3 regions of the Luteibacter pinisoli genome follow, and region 3 is predicted to be linked to each of the others. Evidence: riboswitches for the same ligand, from Rfam matches in the RefSeq annotation. Region 3 holds a riboswitch; each other region holds the start of a gene.

Region 1 (5,695 bases), 270 kb from region 3:
CGATCGCATCGTCCACGACGAAGCCGATGCATAGCACCAGCGCCATCAGCGACATCGTGTTCAGCGTGTAACCCAGCGTCCACATCACCACGAACGCGCCCGCCAGCGACAGCGGCACGCTCAGCGTCGCGATCAGCGTGGGGCCGAGGCGGCGCAGGAACACCATCATCACCAGGCAGACCATGACGATCGAGATCATCAGGGCCACCTTCACCTCGTGCAACGCGGACTGCGTCGTCTGCGTGAGGTCGAAGATCGGGGTGACCACGGCATCGGCCGGAAGCATCGCGCGGAAACGCGGCAGCGCGGCGCGGATGGCGTCCGCCGTGGCGATGGAGTTGGCTTCCGGCCGCTTGCTGATCTGCATGGTGACCGAGCGTTCGCCCTGGAACCACGCCTTCTGGTAGATGTCCTGCTGGCCGCTGGTGACCTTGGCGATATCGGACAGGCGCACGGGCGTGCCGTTGCGCATGGCGATGAGGATGCGGCCGAAGTCGTCGGCGTCACGCAAGCCGTCGTTGGCGATCACCGTCATCTGCGAACGGCCATCGGAGAGCAGGCCCTGCGGCGAATTCACGTTCGCCGCCTGCAGCGCGTTCGATACGTCGTTGGCGGTGAGGCCCTTGGTGGACAGCGCGTTGGTGTCCAGTTCCACGCGCACCGCGTGCGGCGTGCCACCGAACACCTGCACGCGCGACACGCCGTCGATCTGCGAGACCGTCGGGCGGATCAGCGTGTCGACCACGTCGTAAAGCTTGTCGGCCGGCATCGTCTTCGAGGTGAACGACACCAGCAGCACCGGGATCTGCCCGGTATCGAACTTGAAGTACTGCGGCGGGCTGGGCATGCCGGCCGGGAGATCCGCCACCGAGGCGTTGATGGCGGCCTGCACGTCGCGTGCGGCCGCATCGGTGGAACGGTCCATGGTGAACTGGATGCGGACGAAACCGCCGCCTTCCGTGCTGTTCGAATACATCCGGTCCACGCCGGGGATCTGGCCGAGGTGGCGCTCCAGCGGCGCGATGATGGTGGATGCCATCGTCTGCGCATTGGCGCCGGGCATCTGGGCCTGGATGAACACCGCGGGGACTTCGATCGACGGCAGGGCCGCCACGCCCAGCAGCATGTAGGCGAGGATGCCGGCCAGCGTCAGGCCCGCTGCAAGCAGCGAGGTTCCCCTGGGCCGGTGGATAAACGGAGCAAAAAAATTCACGACACATCCTGTGACAGCGGGAACGCCCCCGCGCCGCGCACTTTATGACGTGCGGGGGGCCTCCGTCGCGTGTGCCGTCCGTCAGCCCCTGCCGAAAGGCAGGGGAAACCTGTTCGGACAGGTATTTCTGTCCGAACCGGCTTTCTGTGCGAACCGATTGGGTCAGTACTTACATAGCGGGCGAGAAACGGACCGTCATGTAATAGGTGCGGCCCAGCTGGTTGTAATACGCCGCCGTCTCATAGCGCTTGTCGGCGATGTTGGCCACGCGGCCCTGCACGCTCCAGGCGCTGTCGATGTGCCACGTGGCGCGCAGGTCGGCCGTGGTGTATCCGCCCAGGCGGGTGCTGTTGGCCGCGTCGTCGTAGCTGTAGCCGGCGGCGTACACCGAGCCACCCAGGGTGAACGCGCCCAGGTCCTTGTCCAGGTCCACGCGGCCGGTGCGACGCGGGCGGCGGGCCAGCAGGTTGTCGTGCTGGTCACCGCTATCGCGGTTCAGCGGCTGCTGCAGGGTCAGGTAGGTACGCACGTGCCAGCCATCCACGTCGGCGCCCAGCTGTCCTTCCAGGCCACGGATGCGTGCTTCGCTGACGTTGATCGGCAGGAAGGACGCGTCGTAGCCGATCAGGTCGTCCACCTTGCTCTGGTAGGCGTTCACCGCCCAGTTCCAGATGCCCGGGCGGCCGCTCAGGCCGATCTCGGCGGTGCGCGAGGTCTCGGGCTTGAGCGACACCGGCGAACCGTACGGGTAGTACTCATCGTTGAACGTCGGCGCGTGGAAGGCGCTGCCGTACGACGCGGTGACCCGCATGCCGTTGTCGAAGCGGAAACCGTACGCGGCCGAGCCGGTGGTGTGGTTGCCGAACTGGGTGTTGTGGTCGTGGCGCGCCGAGAGCTGGATCTCGTGCGGGCCGAACACGCCCTGGTACAGCGCGAACACGCCGGTGTTATCGCGGGTGTCCTTGAGGTAATCCGTCGCGCTGTCCAGCTTCTCCTGCTGGAAATCGACGCCGGCGCTCAGGGTCTGGCCCGGGGCCAGGGTGATGTCGTTCTGCCAGGCGGCCTGGTTGCGCTTGGAATACAGGTAGCCGACGCGCGCCTTGTCCACGCCGTAGTTCACGAAGTCCAGGGTCTTGTTCGCGCCGTTGAGGTAATCGTCGGCACGATCCTGGTTCTGGCCCAGGCTCACCGACATGCGCCAGTCGGCCATGGCGTCGAAGCTGAGCTTGCCGCCGGCCACCTGCTGCGAGCGACGGGTGAGGTTCTGGAAGTCACCGTCGTACTCGATGGTGCCCTTGCTGCGCAGCCAGCTGCCGGTGAGCTCGGTGCCGTTGTCCCAGCGGTAGCCCCCCGAGAGCGCGCCGTTGTAGGTGCGGTAGGCGTCGTGGTCCGGTTCGTCGGTGAAGCAGCCCTTGAAGGCCGTGCCCGCGCCGACGCGGCACGCATTGATGCCGCCGGTGTACTGGCCGCCCAGGCTGGCGTTATACCAGCCGTGCGTGGTGCCGCCGGAAACGCCGACCTGGCCTGCGGTGTAGCCGTGGCTGCCGCCGGTGACCGACACCGTCGGGGTCGGTGCTTCGCCAGCCTGGCCGTGGCGGGTGAAGATCTGGATGACGCCGCCGATGGCGTCCGAGCCGTACAGGGTGGAACGCGGGCCGCGGACGACTTCGATGTGGTCGATCTGCTCCACCGGGATCTGCTCATAGGCCGGGATGCCCGCGCCGACGGTGCCCACGCGCACGCCGTCGATCAGCACCAGGGTGTGGGCGGAGTTGGTGCCGCGCATGAACATGGAGGTCTGCTGGCCGATGCCACCGGCATTGGCCATCACCACGCCCGGCAGGCCGGTGAGCAGGTCCTGCACGCTGACCGGCTGCAGGCGCTCGATGTCCTCGCGGGTGATCACGGTGACCGGGGCGAGCACCTCGTCCAGCGGGGTGGCCGCGCGGTTGGCGGTCACCACCACGGAGGGCAGGTTTTCCGGGGCATCCGCGGCGTGCGCCAGGGCGATGGACGACAGCAGGGCCGTCGCGAGCAGGGTCTTCTTCATCAGGAACATCCTCGTGCCGCCGGTGCGGCAAGTCTTGAAACCGAGGACGGTCGTGGGGGAATGAGACGAACGGCGCGCGGGCGGGAAGCCACGAGGCTGTCCGGATCCGCCCGCCGCGAATCGTCCGAAACAGGGCCACCCCCGCGGCCATGGCTGGCGCAGGGGGTGTTTCGGGCCGGTCTCCGGACTCGCCCTTGCCGCGTTGGCGGATTCTCCCGGCGCCTTCCCACCCCGTTCGGGGCAGTGGCTGAGGCCGGTTAGAACGGGGTGTTCCCCTGGGGCTTACCGTTGCGGGGGCAGTGCCGGCCTTGCCGCTTCAGCGGCGCACCGGCTTCCCGTTTCATCCTTACCGCCATGAAGGCGGGTGGACACCCGAACGGGGGCATTCTAGCGGTGAACTGGCGAGAACGGTGGCAGAGGCTGGACGGGAGGCTGCGTGAGCGGGGGCGGGCAGGCCCCTGGGGCCGCCAGACGCGGACCTGCGGACCGGGCCGTAGCTTCCGTGTCGCAAAAATCGTGGCGTTGGGCGGCCCTCCGCTTATGTCGGCCCCAGGGGCCTGCCCGCCCCCGCGTCGACACCGTGCGAGTGTCCATGGAGAAAGCAAAGCGCCGTAGTGTCTCCCCAGATACGTGTCGCTGTCCCTTGATGGAATTGGTCAGAAAGCACGGCCGTCGCATTACAGATTGGCCGCATCAAACATCAGGCGACCGGCAATCCGGGTCGAGAAGCGCGGCCGTTTGAGGTGTCGAATGAGACCGGCCATACCCGCAACGGCGGTGGAAGCGGGCTGGCTGTAAGGAGTTCGTGTCAACTTAAATGCTTGCCGTAAATGCATATAAGACGACTCGTCCGGCCGGTCTTAAGAGATGAGATGAATCCACTCAATAATTCAACGTGCCCTGGCCCAAAAAGGTAATATCCGCGAAACGAAAAACAGGGGATGAAGGAATGGCAGGGAAAGTTAGCCAGCTGAGCGCGGCTGAACTCAATTCGCTCCAAATTCAGCAGCTCGTATTTCATGTGCTAGAGCCAGGAAATGAAGCGGAGACCGTTCGCTATCTTGACGAGCCGCTCCAACTATCCGTATCGCAGCGATCGTTTTTTCTAGAGCGGTTACAGCAGGCAGCGTCGGGTACACAGTACGTTTTTTCCGGGCGCGTGCAGACGCTTCGAGGTATCTGCTCGGAAATGCTCGAGCACCAACGATCCTTTATCGATGCCTCGAAAGATATTGCCGCGGCCTTCAGTGAGCACCACCGCGGAAGACAAATGGCTCCCGGTGTTGTTGTGATTGCGATCGCCACCGTGGAGGTCGATGGGAGTCATACGCCGCTGGTCTTTATCCTTAAGATGGATCACCAGCGAGCGATGACCTACAACCTCCGAGCTGGAGCGGCAGGCACGGTCGCGAATATGCGTGAGTACGCGGACGCATTAGTACAAGACAAGGCCGCAGTACAAAGACATGCACTTATCGATCTGTCTGACACGTTTGCTTGGGACGTCCTCGCAGCAGAAAGAAATGAGGGTACGACTCCCAATCTGAAGAACTTTTTTAAAGCGTTTCTCGGGGTCGAGCTCAGAGAGGACGCGAGTGTTCTAACAAGGCGAACATTCGACGTATTGAGACAGTGGACTCTGGGGTTGACCGATGACGATAAGCCTCAGGACGAGGACCGTCAGCGATACCACGAGAGGGCCATTCAATACTTCAAGGATCGCGACGCGTTCGATTCGGAGTCCTTTGTCGAAGCGGTCGTGGTTGATCCAGGGAGCCCGGAGCGTAGGCAACGAGTACGCGAGTCGCTATCGAACGCGCTCGGAGAAGCGGGAATTCAGGGGCAGGAGTTCGCCCCGATGCCCGAGTCGATACGAAAAAGCGTGCGAACAACAAGGATCAGTACAGACGAAGGTGTCGAGATCCGGTACGAAGGCGCACAGGAGAACGCCCGAGTGACGATCGAGGATGATCCAGAAGGGAATCCCGGATCCAAAATTATTACAATTCGGACCAACCACATCACCGAGAAGAACGGATAAAGTGCACGCGTTGCTCGAATCCTTGAGATCATTGTTAGCCGCGTCGCAAGATGTAGCGGAGGCGCACGATCACGTCTCGGCCACCGGCACCGAGGTTGAGTACGCTGAACTTGCGTCATTCATGCGCGAGGCGACGTCTGTCAACTTAGATGCGAGCGTGCGCTTAAATGGCGGGACCATCGATATTTCTTTGCCGCTTAATCCGTTGATTGCAGGCGATGTCTGGCGATTGTCACTTAGCAAGAACTTGGTGATCACTGCCTTAGGTTTGCTCGAAGACGAGGTTTCGGTTTTTCTCTTCGTGTCACCTGGTGCACTTGATCGATGGCTACAGTCCATACCGACGATCTCAAACAAGCGCCCGGCGATGCCGCGCCGGCTAACGATCCAC
Region 2 (5,695 bases), 1.1 Mb from region 3:
TCCATTCCGTGAATGATTCGCTCGCGCGCCTTGGCACCGACTACATCGACCTGCTGCAGATCCATCGCTTCGACCACGGCGTACCGATCGAGGAGACGCTGGAAGCGCTGCACGACGTGGTGAAAGCCGGTAAGGCACGCTACATCGGCGCGTCGTCGATGCATGCGTGGCAGTTCGCGAAGATGGTCTATACCTCTCGCCTGCATGGCTGGACGGAGTTCGTCAGCATGCAGGACCACTACAACCTCATCCAGCGCGAAGAAGAGCGCGAGATGATTCCGTTCTGCATCGACCAGGGTATCGCGGTGATTCCGTGGAGTCCGCTGGCCCGCGGCCGCCTGACGCGTGACTGGGAAGAGAGCAGCACGCGGCAGGAGAAGGATGTATTCGGCGGCACGCTGTACAACGCGACCGAAGACGCGGACCGGGCGATCGTCGCCGCCGTGAAGAAGGTCGCTGAAGATCGCGGCGTGCCGCGTGCACAGGTGGCGCTGGCATGGGTGGCGCAGCGCGCGGGCATCACGGCACCGATCGTCGGTGCGTCCAAGCCGCACCATCTCGACGATGCCGTCGCCGCACTGCAGCTCAACCTTTCTGACGAAGAGATCAAGGCGCTGGAGCAGGCCTATACCCCGCGCGCGAGCGCTGGTTTCGACTAAGGCCGCCGGCGTTCGATAGCCGCCTCGATGGTATCCGCGGCAACCCGCGCGCCATGCTCTTCGTGGAGCTGGCGCGCGACATCGCCGGTGCGTGACCTGATCGTGCTGCTTTCCAACAGGACCGCGAGCTTCGCTGTCGCGCGATCGGCGCGGTACCGTGTCGCAGGCAGCACGTCGCCCGCACCAAGCCGGCGCACGCGTGCCGCATTGTCCGGCTGATCGAAACCATGTGGCACCACGAGGGATGGCCGCCCGGCACGCAGGGCCTCGTGGGTTGTGCCAATGCCGCCGTGGTGAACAACGGCGGCCGCTCGGGCGAAGAGCGCGCCATGTGAGGCGTAGTCCACGGCCAGGATATCGTCGCCTTGCAACGCAAGGCGTTCGCGCAGCGCGGGGGAGCCCGTGAGAACAACAGCACGCCGCCCCAGTTGGCGCGCCGCGGCGATGCTTTCACGCAGGAAATCCGCGCCGGCGTGCACGGCAGCAGAGCCTAGGGTGAACACGATCGGTGGTGCGCCTGCGTCGAGCCACGAACGCAGCGATGGTTCCAGCGCATCGGCGCCCGGGAGGTAACGGCACTGCCCGGTCAGCACGGTGTTGGCGGGCGCATCAGGCGGCAGGCCTCCCAGCACCGGCGAATAGAGCGCCAGCACGCCGTCGCGGCCATGCTGCCCGCGGTGGAACGGATCGCCGCCCGCGCCGACGGGAGCGAGCCCAAGCTGCCGGCGGAAGTCGCGTACCGGGGCCGTCCACGGCCGGGTCAGCCCCTCGACACTGCGCACCAGCAGCCGGCCACGCCCTGGCGACGCCCTGAGCCACGCGTCCAGTGGCGCGATGCCGGTGGCCGGTGGGTCGAATGGGGAGAGGAACACCGACGGCGACAGCACGGCCGACAGCCATGCCACCGGTAACGTCTCGCCAAGCATCTGCCCTGCAAAGGCCAGCGTGGTCGTCACGACCGCATCGGCGGCCGAGCAGAAGGTTTTCAGCGCGTGGTAGCTCGCCGCCACATCGGCGGCTGCGAGATCCCTCACGACGAACCTGGGCCCGCGCCAGGGATGGAACGCGCGTGCAGCGAATGCCGCCTTGTCCTCCGGCTCCGCGATGCCGCTGGCCATGACGAAATCCAGCCCCGCATCGAGGACGGCATCGCGGTGGATCGCGTGGGCACCCACGGTCACCCGGTGCCCGCGCGCCACCAGCTCCCGGCCCACGGCCAGGAATGGAAACAGGTCGCCCTGCGATCCCACCGTCGCCAATACGATGTGCCGTTCCGTCACGCCCGCCTTCCTCGCATCCCGGTCACCCATCCTCGCGCATTTGACTTTGGCCGTCCGGACGGCTAATTTCGCCGTCGCCCGTGGTCGATATCTCTCTATTCGGATGGAGAGATAAAGCTAAGAGGGAAGCCGGTGAGAGTCCGGCGCTGCCCCGCAGCGGTATGTGGAGACGACATCCGTCACAAGCACTGGGCCATGGGGCCCGGGAAGCGACGGTGAAGGCGGCACCCGCGGGTGCCACATCCACGAGCCCGAAGACCTGCCACCAGCCGATGCCCGCGCGGGGTCATGCCTGCGCAGGCGTCGTCCGACCTGCCGTACCGCCTTGCGCGGGGCGGCGGTTCGCCCGCGGGGGCGAAGGTCGACGGTCAGCCTGCATGACGGCCCAGCCCGCCAGCGCGTGCCTTCGCGTTGGGGCGCGGCCGTCCGCGTGCGCCGCCCTTCCCTCCTCTTTTGTCCAAAGAGGAATCCATCCATGCCACACGTTACCTATCTCGGTTTCCCCCGTATCGGCCGGCGCCGCGAACTCAAGCGCGCGCTCGAAAGCCACTGGAAGGGCGAGACCAGCGCCAGCGACCTTCTCGCCACCGCCGCCTCGCTGCGCCAGCGCCACTGGCAACTCGCCCGCGAGGCCGGCGCCGACAGCGTGCCCGTTAACGACTTCTCCCTGTATGACCACGTGCTCGACGCCGCGGTGGCGGTGGACGCCATCCCGGCGCGCTATCGCGACCTGCACGACAGGGCGCCCCTGGCCGCCTATTTCGCCATGGCCCGCGGCCACCAGGACGGTACGTTCGACCTGCGCGCACTGGAGATGACCAAGTGGTTCGATACGAACTACCACTACCTCGTCCCTGAACTCCACGCCGGCCAGCTGTTCCGCGCGCGCCCCGAAAAGGCGGTGGCGGAATACCGCGAGGCGGTGGCGGCCGGCCACGCGGCGCGGCCGGTGCTGCTCGGCCCGGTGACCTTCCTGCTGTTATCGAAGACGGTGGACGGCAGTCACCCGCTCGGCCTGCTGGACGCGTTGCTGCCCGCGTGGCTAGATCTGGTCGATGCGCTTGCGGCCGAAGGCACGGCATGGATCCAGGTCGACGAACCCGCCCTCGCGCTCGACCTCGATGTCGGCACCCGCGATGCGTTCCGCCGCGTGTACGACGCCCTGGCCGCTCGCTCGTCCGCGAAGATCCTGCTAGCCACCTACTTCGGCGCGCTCGACGGCAACCTGGGCCTTGCGGCTTCGCTCCCCGTCGCCGGACTGCACGTCGACCTCGCCCGCGCATCCGCGCAACTGCATGCGGTCCTCGATGCCCTGCCGGACGGACGCGTGCTGTCGGCGGGTCTTGTCGATGGTCGCAACGTGTGGCTCAGCGATCCGGAAGCGATCCTGCCGCGACTGGAAGCGCTAACGGAACGCGTGCCATCCGATCGCCTGTGGATCGCGCCCTCGTGCTCGCTGCTGCACGTGCCCATCGACGCCTCAGATGAGAAACAGCTCCCCGGCGAGCTCAACCAGTGGTTGTCGTTCGCCCGCCAGAAGATCGGCGAGCTGCGTCTTTATGCGGATGCGGCGGCCGGCAGCGCCGAAGCAGCAAACGCACTCGTTCGCCAGAACGACATCGTCGCCCGGCGCCTCGCTTCGCCAGAGGTCGTGCGCAGCGCCGTCCGCGCTCGCGCCCGTGGTCTCACCCCGCAGTTCAGCCAGCGGCGTTCGGGGTATGCCCACCGCGCCGCCGTGCAGCGCGACCGCTTCGGTTTGCCGCCCCTCCCGACCACCACGATCGGCTCGTTCCCCCAGACCCTAGAACTGCGCACGGCACGCGCCGCCTTCCGCGCCGGAAAGCTCGACGAGATTGCCTATGACACCGTGCTCCGCGACGAAGTGCGCCGCGCGGTGCGCTTCCAGGAAGACGCGGGCATCGACGTCCTGGTCCACGGCGAGCCCGAGCGCAACGACATGGTCGAGTACTTCGGCGAACAGCTCGAAGGCTATGCGTTCACGAAGTATGGCTGGGTACAGAGCTACGGCTCGCGCTGCGTGAAGCCGCCGATCATTTACGGCGACGTGGCCCGCCCAGCCGCCATGACCGTCGCCTGGTCCAGCTATGCGCAGTCACTCACCACGAAGCCCATGAAAGGCATGCTCACCGGCCCGGTGACGATGCTGCAGTGGTCCTTCGTCCGCGACGACCTGCCCCGGGCCGACGTGTGCCGGCAGATCGCGCTGGCCTTGCGCGACGAAGTGCACGACCTGGAACGCGCTGGCATCGGCATCGTCCAGATCGATGAACCCGCCCTGCGCGAAGGCCTGCCGCTACGCCGTGCTGATTGGGACGCTTACCTTGACTGGGCGGTCGAAGCCTTCCGGATCACCGCCGGTGGCACCAGCGATGCCACGCAGGTGCATACCCACATGTGCTACTCGGAGTTCAACGACATCATCGAAGCCGTCGCCGCCATGGACGCCGACGTGATCTCGATCGAGACCAGCCGCTCGCGCATGGAGCTGCTGGAGGCGTTCACCCGCTTCCAGTATCCGAACGGGATTGGCCCAGGCGTCTACGACATCCATTCCCCGCGCGTTCCGGCCCAAGCCGAAATGGCCGACCTGCTGGCAAGGGCGCTCCAGGTGCTCGCGCCCGAGCAACTCTGGGTGAATCCCGACTGTGGCCTGAAAACCCGCGGCTGGAAGGAAGTGGGCGAGGCACTCACCGGCATGGTGGCCGTGGCCCGGGCGGCACGCGAACGACTCGTGCAGCCGGCCTGAACATGCAGAAGGGGCGGCCATCTGGCCGCCCCTTCTGGTGTCACACGACCTTTTACATCGCTACCGCATCAGAACGCGACGCGTACACCGGCCGTCACGCCGTACGCCGAGCGGCCCGAACCCTGTTCGGCATTGAGGCCGCCGTAGAGGTACGTGCTGTGGCTGAGGCGCATGGTGCCGCTTGCGTTCACCTGAACGAAGCCGCGGCCCGCATCCGGCGCGCGCGTGTCGAACGACTGGCCCGCCAGGTGCGCGTGCACGGTCGGATCAAGCAGCTTGCCGCTATCCACGCCGGCCGCCACGCCCACGCGCCAGGTCAGCTCGCTGGCGAGCGGATCATTGGCGTGCGAGCCCGCGGTGACGCCGAGCAACCCGCGGGTGCCCGTCTGCGAGAGCTGGTCCAGGCTGAGCACGGCCGCCGACGTACCGCCTTCCTGCACGGCATCACGCTCCACCTTCTGCCAGACCACGGTGGCGTACGGCTCGATGCGCGTGCCCTGCGTATCGATGGGCAGGCGAGCGGTGAGGCTGGCGGTGGTGTTGTGGCCGTCGGTGCGCGACTCGATCGAACCGGCACCGAGCGGATCGGCACGACGGGTCGACCAGTCGTCCGAACCGTAAGCGACCACGCCATCCACCAGCACGCGACCGAGCTTCTGCTGGGCATAGGCCAGGCCCGCATTGCTGCGGATGGTGCCCTGGCCGCCGCTGGCGATCACGTTGCTCTCGCCGTGCGAAGCGCCCACGCCGAGCACGGTGTCCTCGGTCGCATAGACGTCGACGCCTGCCGTGATGTGGCCGGTGCTGGTGTTGAAGCCGCTGCCCTGGTTATCGGCCACCGAACGCTGGCCATCCTGGGTGACGTTGGCCCACACGTGGTTGGCCACGCCGATGCTGTCGGTGCCGAGGTGGTCCACCGCATCGCGGCTGAGCGAGAGGCCCATGCCACGCGCCGAGGCCGCCTGGTCCGCGTGGACTTCACCGGCCAT
Region 3 (5,695 bases):
TTGAGGTTGTGCGTGCGGCGGGCGTCGTCGCCGGTGTTTTCGCGCAGCTCGAGGAATTCCTCGATGTCGGCGTGCCAGCTTTCCAGGTACACGCAGGCCGCGCCCTTGCGCTTGCCGCCCTGGTTCACCGCGGCCACCGAGGCGTCCAGCGTCTTCAGCCAGGGCACCAGGCCGTTCGAATGGCCGTTGGTGCCGCGGATCAGCGAGCCGCGCGAACGGATCCGCGAGTAGGCCAGGCCAATGCCGCCGGCGAATTTCGAGAGCTGGGCCACGTCGCCATACTTCGCGTAGATCGACGCGAGGTCGTCCTGCGGCGAGTCGAGCAGGAAGCACGACGACAGCTGTTCGTGCGCCGTGCCGGCGTTGAACAGGGTGGGCGAGCTGGCCAGGTATTCCAGCGACGAGAGCATGCGGTACAGCTCAAGCGTTTCCGCGACATCGTTGCCGCCGAGCGCGCAGGCGATGCGCATGAAGAAGTACTGAGGCGTCTCGATGACGTGGCGCTTGGTCGGGTGGCGCAGCAGGTAACGGTCATACACCGTGCGCAGGCCGAAGTATTCGAAGCGGCGCGAGGCGGTCAGGTCGATCGCATCGTTGAGCTTGCGGGCGTTGGCCTGCACGAACGCGCGCAGGCGCTCGTTGAGGATGCCCAGCTCGACGCCCAGGTTGATCGACTGCGAGAACGACTGGATGTCCTGGCCGCTCACTTCCTTGTCGACGAAGGCCGAGAGCAGGCGCGCGGCAAGCTGGCCGTATTCCGGCTCTTCGGCGGTGAGGGCCGCGGCGGTGCGGATCGAGAGCTGGTCGAGCTCCTGGGTGGTGGCGCCGTCGTAGAGGCCGCCGATGGTCTTCAGCGCCACGCGCATCGGGTCTACCGCGAACAGGCCGTCGGCGCTGCGCGTCACCGCGCGCACGATCTTGTTCACGTCCACGGTTTCCTGGCCGCCGTTGCGCTTCTTCACGCGCATCTGGCCGGGGTTGTGCGGCGGGGTCAGCGCGAAGGCCGGCGGGGCATCCTCGCGGTAGCCGGCCGCGGGGGCCTGCTCGGTGGTGCGGGTGGAGGGGGTGGCGGCCGCATCGGCCGTCTCGGTGCGCTCGCGCGCTGCGGAATCCATTGTCGTCATGCTTGGCGTGCCCCAGGGCCTAGGTCCAGTCGCCCGCTCCCTCGCACGGGTCTCGACGCAGTGGGGCGCAACGGGAAAGCCGGGGACGAAGCCGCGCAACGGGGCTTCGGTCCGCGACGTGCTTCCCCGCGGAAGCCGTCACTACAAACCGGGCTGCTTGGGCCACGGCTGCTGGCAGGTCTTCGGACTTCGTGGACGTTTGCGGCCGTGCCGCCTCGCCTACCCGTCGCTTCCCAGCCTTTGGGGGCCAGTGCATTGAACGGGATCGTTTCCACTTACCGCTGCGGGGCAGTTCCGGATTTACACCGGATTCCCTATTAAGTCCGACGGGCAGTCGCGCCGCCTCGGACACCAACGGGACACACGATATAGGCGAGGGCAGGGCAGGTCAACACAAGATATAGGGTAAAGTGCCAATGCACTTGGTAACTCAATGAGTTGCAATCCGCGCGCCCGTGGGGCTTGCCTGAACGGCCGTGCGGGCATGTGAAGATCCCCTACACCCAAGGCCCCATGGCCCGACGATAAGATTCCGCCCCCATCCCATACAGACACCCAGGGCAGCCCGGTCCCATGCCATCTCCGTTCGCGTTGCAGGACCATGCACTGCTCAATCAATCGCTTGATGCGGTGCCCTTCGGCTTGGTGGCGTTGTCGCCCGCCGGCGAGACGCTGTACGCGAATGCGTGGGCCAGGGCCCGCCTGCGCGGGGCCGCGTTCCTGTCGCTGTGGGATCCGGCCGGACGCACCACCCTGGAGTCCCTGCTGCCGACGATCGGCGCCCGGGGCGTGCGCGACCTCGAACTGACGGCGATCGACGGCCTGCTCTGGCGCCTCGCCCTGGAAACATGGAGTGTCTCCGCGGTCGGCGAGGGCGTGGTGCTGGCGACCTGGCGCCCGGCCAGCGACGACAAGGCGTGGATGAGCCCCGGTGGCCAGGGCCCGATGGACATCACCCAGGACCAGATGCGCCAGGCGCAGAAGATGGACGCCATCGGCAAGCTCACCGGCGGCGTGGCCCACGATTTCAACAACCTCTTGCAGGTCATCAGCGGCAACCTGCAGCTGCTGGCCACCGACGTGCGCGGCAACGCCCGCGCCGAGCGGCGCGTGGCCAATGCGATGGCCGGCGTCACCCGCGGCTCAAAGCTGGCCGCCCAGCTGCTCGCCTTTGGCCGGCGCCAGCCGCTCGCCCCCAAGGTGGTGAACATCGGCCGCTTCGTGCGCGAGATGGACGACCTTCTGCGCCGCGCCCTGGGCGAGGCGATCGAGGTGGAAACCGTCATCGCCGGCGGCCTGTGGAACACCCTGGTGGACGTGGGCAACGTGGAAAACGCGCTGCTCAACCTGGCCATCAACGCGCGCGACGCGATGGGTGCCCAGGGCAAGCTCACCATCGAGGCCGGCAACACCCAGCTCGATGAGGCCTATGCCAAGGCCCACGGTGACCTGAAGCCGGGCCAGTACGTGATGCTGGCGGTGACCGACACCGGCACGGGCATTGCGCCGGATGTGCTGGCGCACGTGTTCGAACCGTTCTTCACCACCAAGCCGGAGGGCCAGGGCACCGGCCTGGGCCTGTCCATGGTCTACGGCTTCGTGAAGCAGTCCGGCGGCCACGTGAAGATTTACAGCGAGGCCGGCCACGGCACTACCGTGAAGATCTACCTGCCCCGCTCGGCGCAGAGCGAAGACCGTCTTGTCGATCTCGACGAAGGCGGCGTGCGCGGCGGCGACGAAACCGTGCTGGTGGCCGAGGATGACGACGAAGTGCGCGAGACCGTGGTGGGCCTGCTGGCCGACCTCGGCTATCGCGTGCTGAAGGCGCGCGACGCGGAAAGCGCGCTGTCCATCATCGACAGCGGCATCGCCATCGACCTGCTGTTTACCGACGTGGTGATGCCCGGCCCCCTGCGCAGCCCCGAGCTCGCGCGCAAGGCCGTGGAACGCCAGCCCGGCATGGCGGTGCTGTTCACCTCCGGCTACACCGAGAACGCCATCGTGCATGGCGGCCGCCTCGATGAAGGCGTGGAGCTGCTCAGCAAGCCCTATACCCGGGAGGCGCTGGCGCGCAAAGTCCGCCAGATCCTCGCCGCCCGCGTGCTGGTCCCTGCGATGGCGCCCACGCGCCTGCCGCCGCCGGCCAGTACCGCACCGGCAGCGGCACCGTCATTGCGCGTGCTGGTGGTGGAAGACGACGCCCTGATCCGCATGAGCATCGCCGAGATGCTGGAGAGCCGTGGGCATACGGTGTTCGAGGCGGGCGACGGCAACGAAGCCATCCGCCTGCACGGCAGCGAAAACATCGACGTGCTGCTTGCCGACGTGGGCCTGCCAGGCATGAACGGCGTGGACGTGGCCTCGCGCATGCGCGAGGCCCAGCCGGACCTGCCGGTGCTGTTCGCCACTGGCGACCAGAACGCCAACGGCGTGGTGCGTGATGCGCGCACCGCAGTGATCGTGAAGCCCTATGGCGTGGCGGATCTCACCGAAGCGCTTGGGCGCATCACGCGCGCCTGAGTTACATCCGCGCCCAGGTTACATCCCGGCCATCTTCTTGCCCTGCTTGAGCACGGCGTCGCAGGCCTTGTGCACCAGCTTGGCCTTCATGTCGTCCGTGCCGCCGCCGCTCCCACCGATGCCGCCCAGCTGGTTCAGGTCGGTCGTGGTCTTGCCGTTGCTGCCGGTGAGCAGCCCCTTGGCGCCCGCCAGGTAGCCCTTGTCCTGGGTGGGCTCGGGTGCGGACGTGTTACCGGAGAGACTGCCCAGCAGCTTGTCTTTCACGCCCGACGCGCCCGAACTGCCGCCGAGATAGTTGTTGCTGATGCAGTACTGGATGATGCCGGCGGCGTTGCCCGCGCTTCCCGCCGTGAGGCTGCTGCCGCTGCCGCCCATGAGGCCGCCCAGTTTGTCGAGTTGTCCGGCGTAGGCCGCGGTACTGGCCAGGGCAAGGCCCAGGGCGAGGCCGGCGAAGGAGGTCTTCATGACGGTGGCTCCGGTTGGCTTGGGGTGGGTACTGTGTAGACCCGCACACGTTAGAACGATGTGTGCGGGTATGCTCGGCGGTTGATGACTGCCTCCCGGGATTCGACGCCTTGCCGCCACGCGCCCTCTGCCTCGCCCTGTTGCTCGCCCCCTCGTTCGCCCATGCCGCCCACCTTGAGCGGCTGCGCATGGAACGCGTTGATGCGCCGCTCTACGTGGATACGGCCAAACCGCGTTTCGCCTGGGTCATCCATGCCGAAAAGAACGGCACCGTCCAGCAGGGCTATCGCCTTCGCGTCAGCCAGGAGGGCAAGCCGGTGTGGGACAGCGGCGAGGTGCGTTCGGCGCAGTCGTTCGACGTGGCCTACGCCGGCCCGGCGCTGGCCCCGGGCAGCCGCTACCAGTGGCAGGTGGATGTCCATACGTCCGAAGGCGACGCGAGTGCCACCTCGGTGTTCGGCACGGCCCTGGATGCCTCGGGCTGGGCTGGCGCGCAGTGGATCGGCAAGGCCGATGCCGCGAGCCTGCCGGCCCCGTTGCTGCGGCGACGCTTCCATGTGGACGGCGCCGTGTCGCGCGCCACGCTATACGTGGCCGCCGGTGGCTATGCCGATATGAGCGTGGATGGGCGCCCCGTCAGCGACGCCGTGCTGTCGCCAGGCTTTACCGACTACACGAAGCGCGTGGAAGTCGTCACCACCGATGTCCCGCTCACGCCGGGTGACCACGAACTCGGCGCCGAACTCGGCCGCGGGTTCTACGGCATGACCAACACCAACGTATGGCATTGGGAGCGCGCGCCGTGGCACGGCCAGCCGCGCGTGCGGGCGCTGCTCGTCATCCGCTACGCCGATGGCCGCGTGGCGCGCATTCCCACCGACACGTCCTGGCAGCAGGCCGACGGCCCGACGCGACTGGACGACCTCTACGGTGGCGAGGTGTACGACGCACGCGCCGCGGCGCCGTCGCAGTGGAACGCGGCCGCCGTGCTTCCCGCACCGCCAGGCCAGCTCGTGGCGCAGATGGAACAGCCGATCCGCGTGACCGACACGCTCGCTGCCACCGAGGTGACCGAGCCCAAGCCGGGCACCTTCGTTTTCGCCTTTCCGCGCGTCATCGCCGGCTGGGCGGATTTCGACGTACAGGGGCCCGCGGGCACGACGATCACCGCGCACTACGGCGAAAAGCTGCTGCCCGACGGCATGGTCGACGCGCGCGACGAACACCACTACTTCAAGGCCGGCTTCCAGACCGATCGCCTTACGCTGCGCGGAGGCCGTACGCAGTGGCACCCGCGCTTCTCGTACAAGGGCTTCCGCTACGTGCAGGTGGATGGCTGGCCGGGGCGTCCCGATCTCGCCGCGGTGAAGGCGGCGGTCGTGCACACCGATGTCGGTGTCACCGGCCATTTCGACAGCGCGAACGACCTGCTCAACTGGATCCACCAGGCCGCCGTGGACACCATGCTCAACAACCTGCATGGCATCCCGACGGATACGCCCATGTACGAGAAAAACGGCTGGACCGGCGACGGCATGCTGGGCGTAGACATGTTCCTGCGCAACTTCGATGCGGCGGCGTTGTTC

What was found. A riboswitch is a leader RNA that binds a small molecule or an ion and turns the genes downstream of it on or off. The one in region 3 is predicted to bind cobalamin.
Region 1: another riboswitch for cobalamin. It lies ahead of FIV34_RS20360 (TonB-dependent receptor domain-containing protein); the one in region 3 lies ahead of FIV34_RS19240 (ribonucleoside-diphosphate reductase subunit alpha).
Region 2: another riboswitch for cobalamin. It lies ahead of metE (5-methyltetrahydropteroyltriglutamate--homocysteine S-methyltransferase); the one in region 3 lies ahead of FIV34_RS19240 (ribonucleoside-diphosphate reductase subunit alpha).

What each region holds. Positions count from the first base shown of each region.
Region 1 covers NZ_CP041046.1:4,499,131-4,504,825, reverse strand. Annotated here, with positions in the region: gene FIV34_RS20365 (efflux RND transporter permease subunit) at 1-1,213, opposite strand, end outside; gene FIV34_RS20360 (TonB-dependent receptor domain-containing protein) at 1,383-3,263, opposite strand; cobalamin riboswitch at 3,420-3,654, opposite strand; gene FIV34_RS20355 (nucleoid-associated protein) at 4,213-5,304, shown strand; gene FIV34_RS20350 (hypothetical protein) at 5,231-5,695, shown strand, end outside.
Region 2 covers NZ_CP041046.1:738,485-744,179, reverse strand. Annotated here, with positions in the region: gene FIV34_RS03280 (aldo/keto reductase) at 1-659, shown strand, start outside; gene FIV34_RS03275 (glycosyltransferase) at 656-1,939, opposite strand; cobalamin riboswitch at 2,005-2,220, shown strand; gene metE (5-methyltetrahydropteroyltriglutamate--homocysteine S-methyltransferase) at 2,415-4,706, shown strand; gene FIV34_RS03265 (autotransporter-associated beta strand repeat-containing protein) at 4,775-5,695, opposite strand, start outside.
Region 3 covers NZ_CP041046.1:4,225,649-4,231,343, reverse strand. Annotated here, with positions in the region: gene FIV34_RS19240 (ribonucleoside-diphosphate reductase subunit alpha) at 1-1,115, opposite strand, end outside; cobalamin riboswitch at 1,281-1,495, opposite strand; gene FIV34_RS19235 (response regulator) at 1,698-3,644, shown strand; gene FIV34_RS19230 (DUF2501 domain-containing protein) at 3,663-4,109, opposite strand; gene FIV34_RS19225 (family 78 glycoside hydrolase catalytic domain) at 4,220-5,695, shown strand, end outside.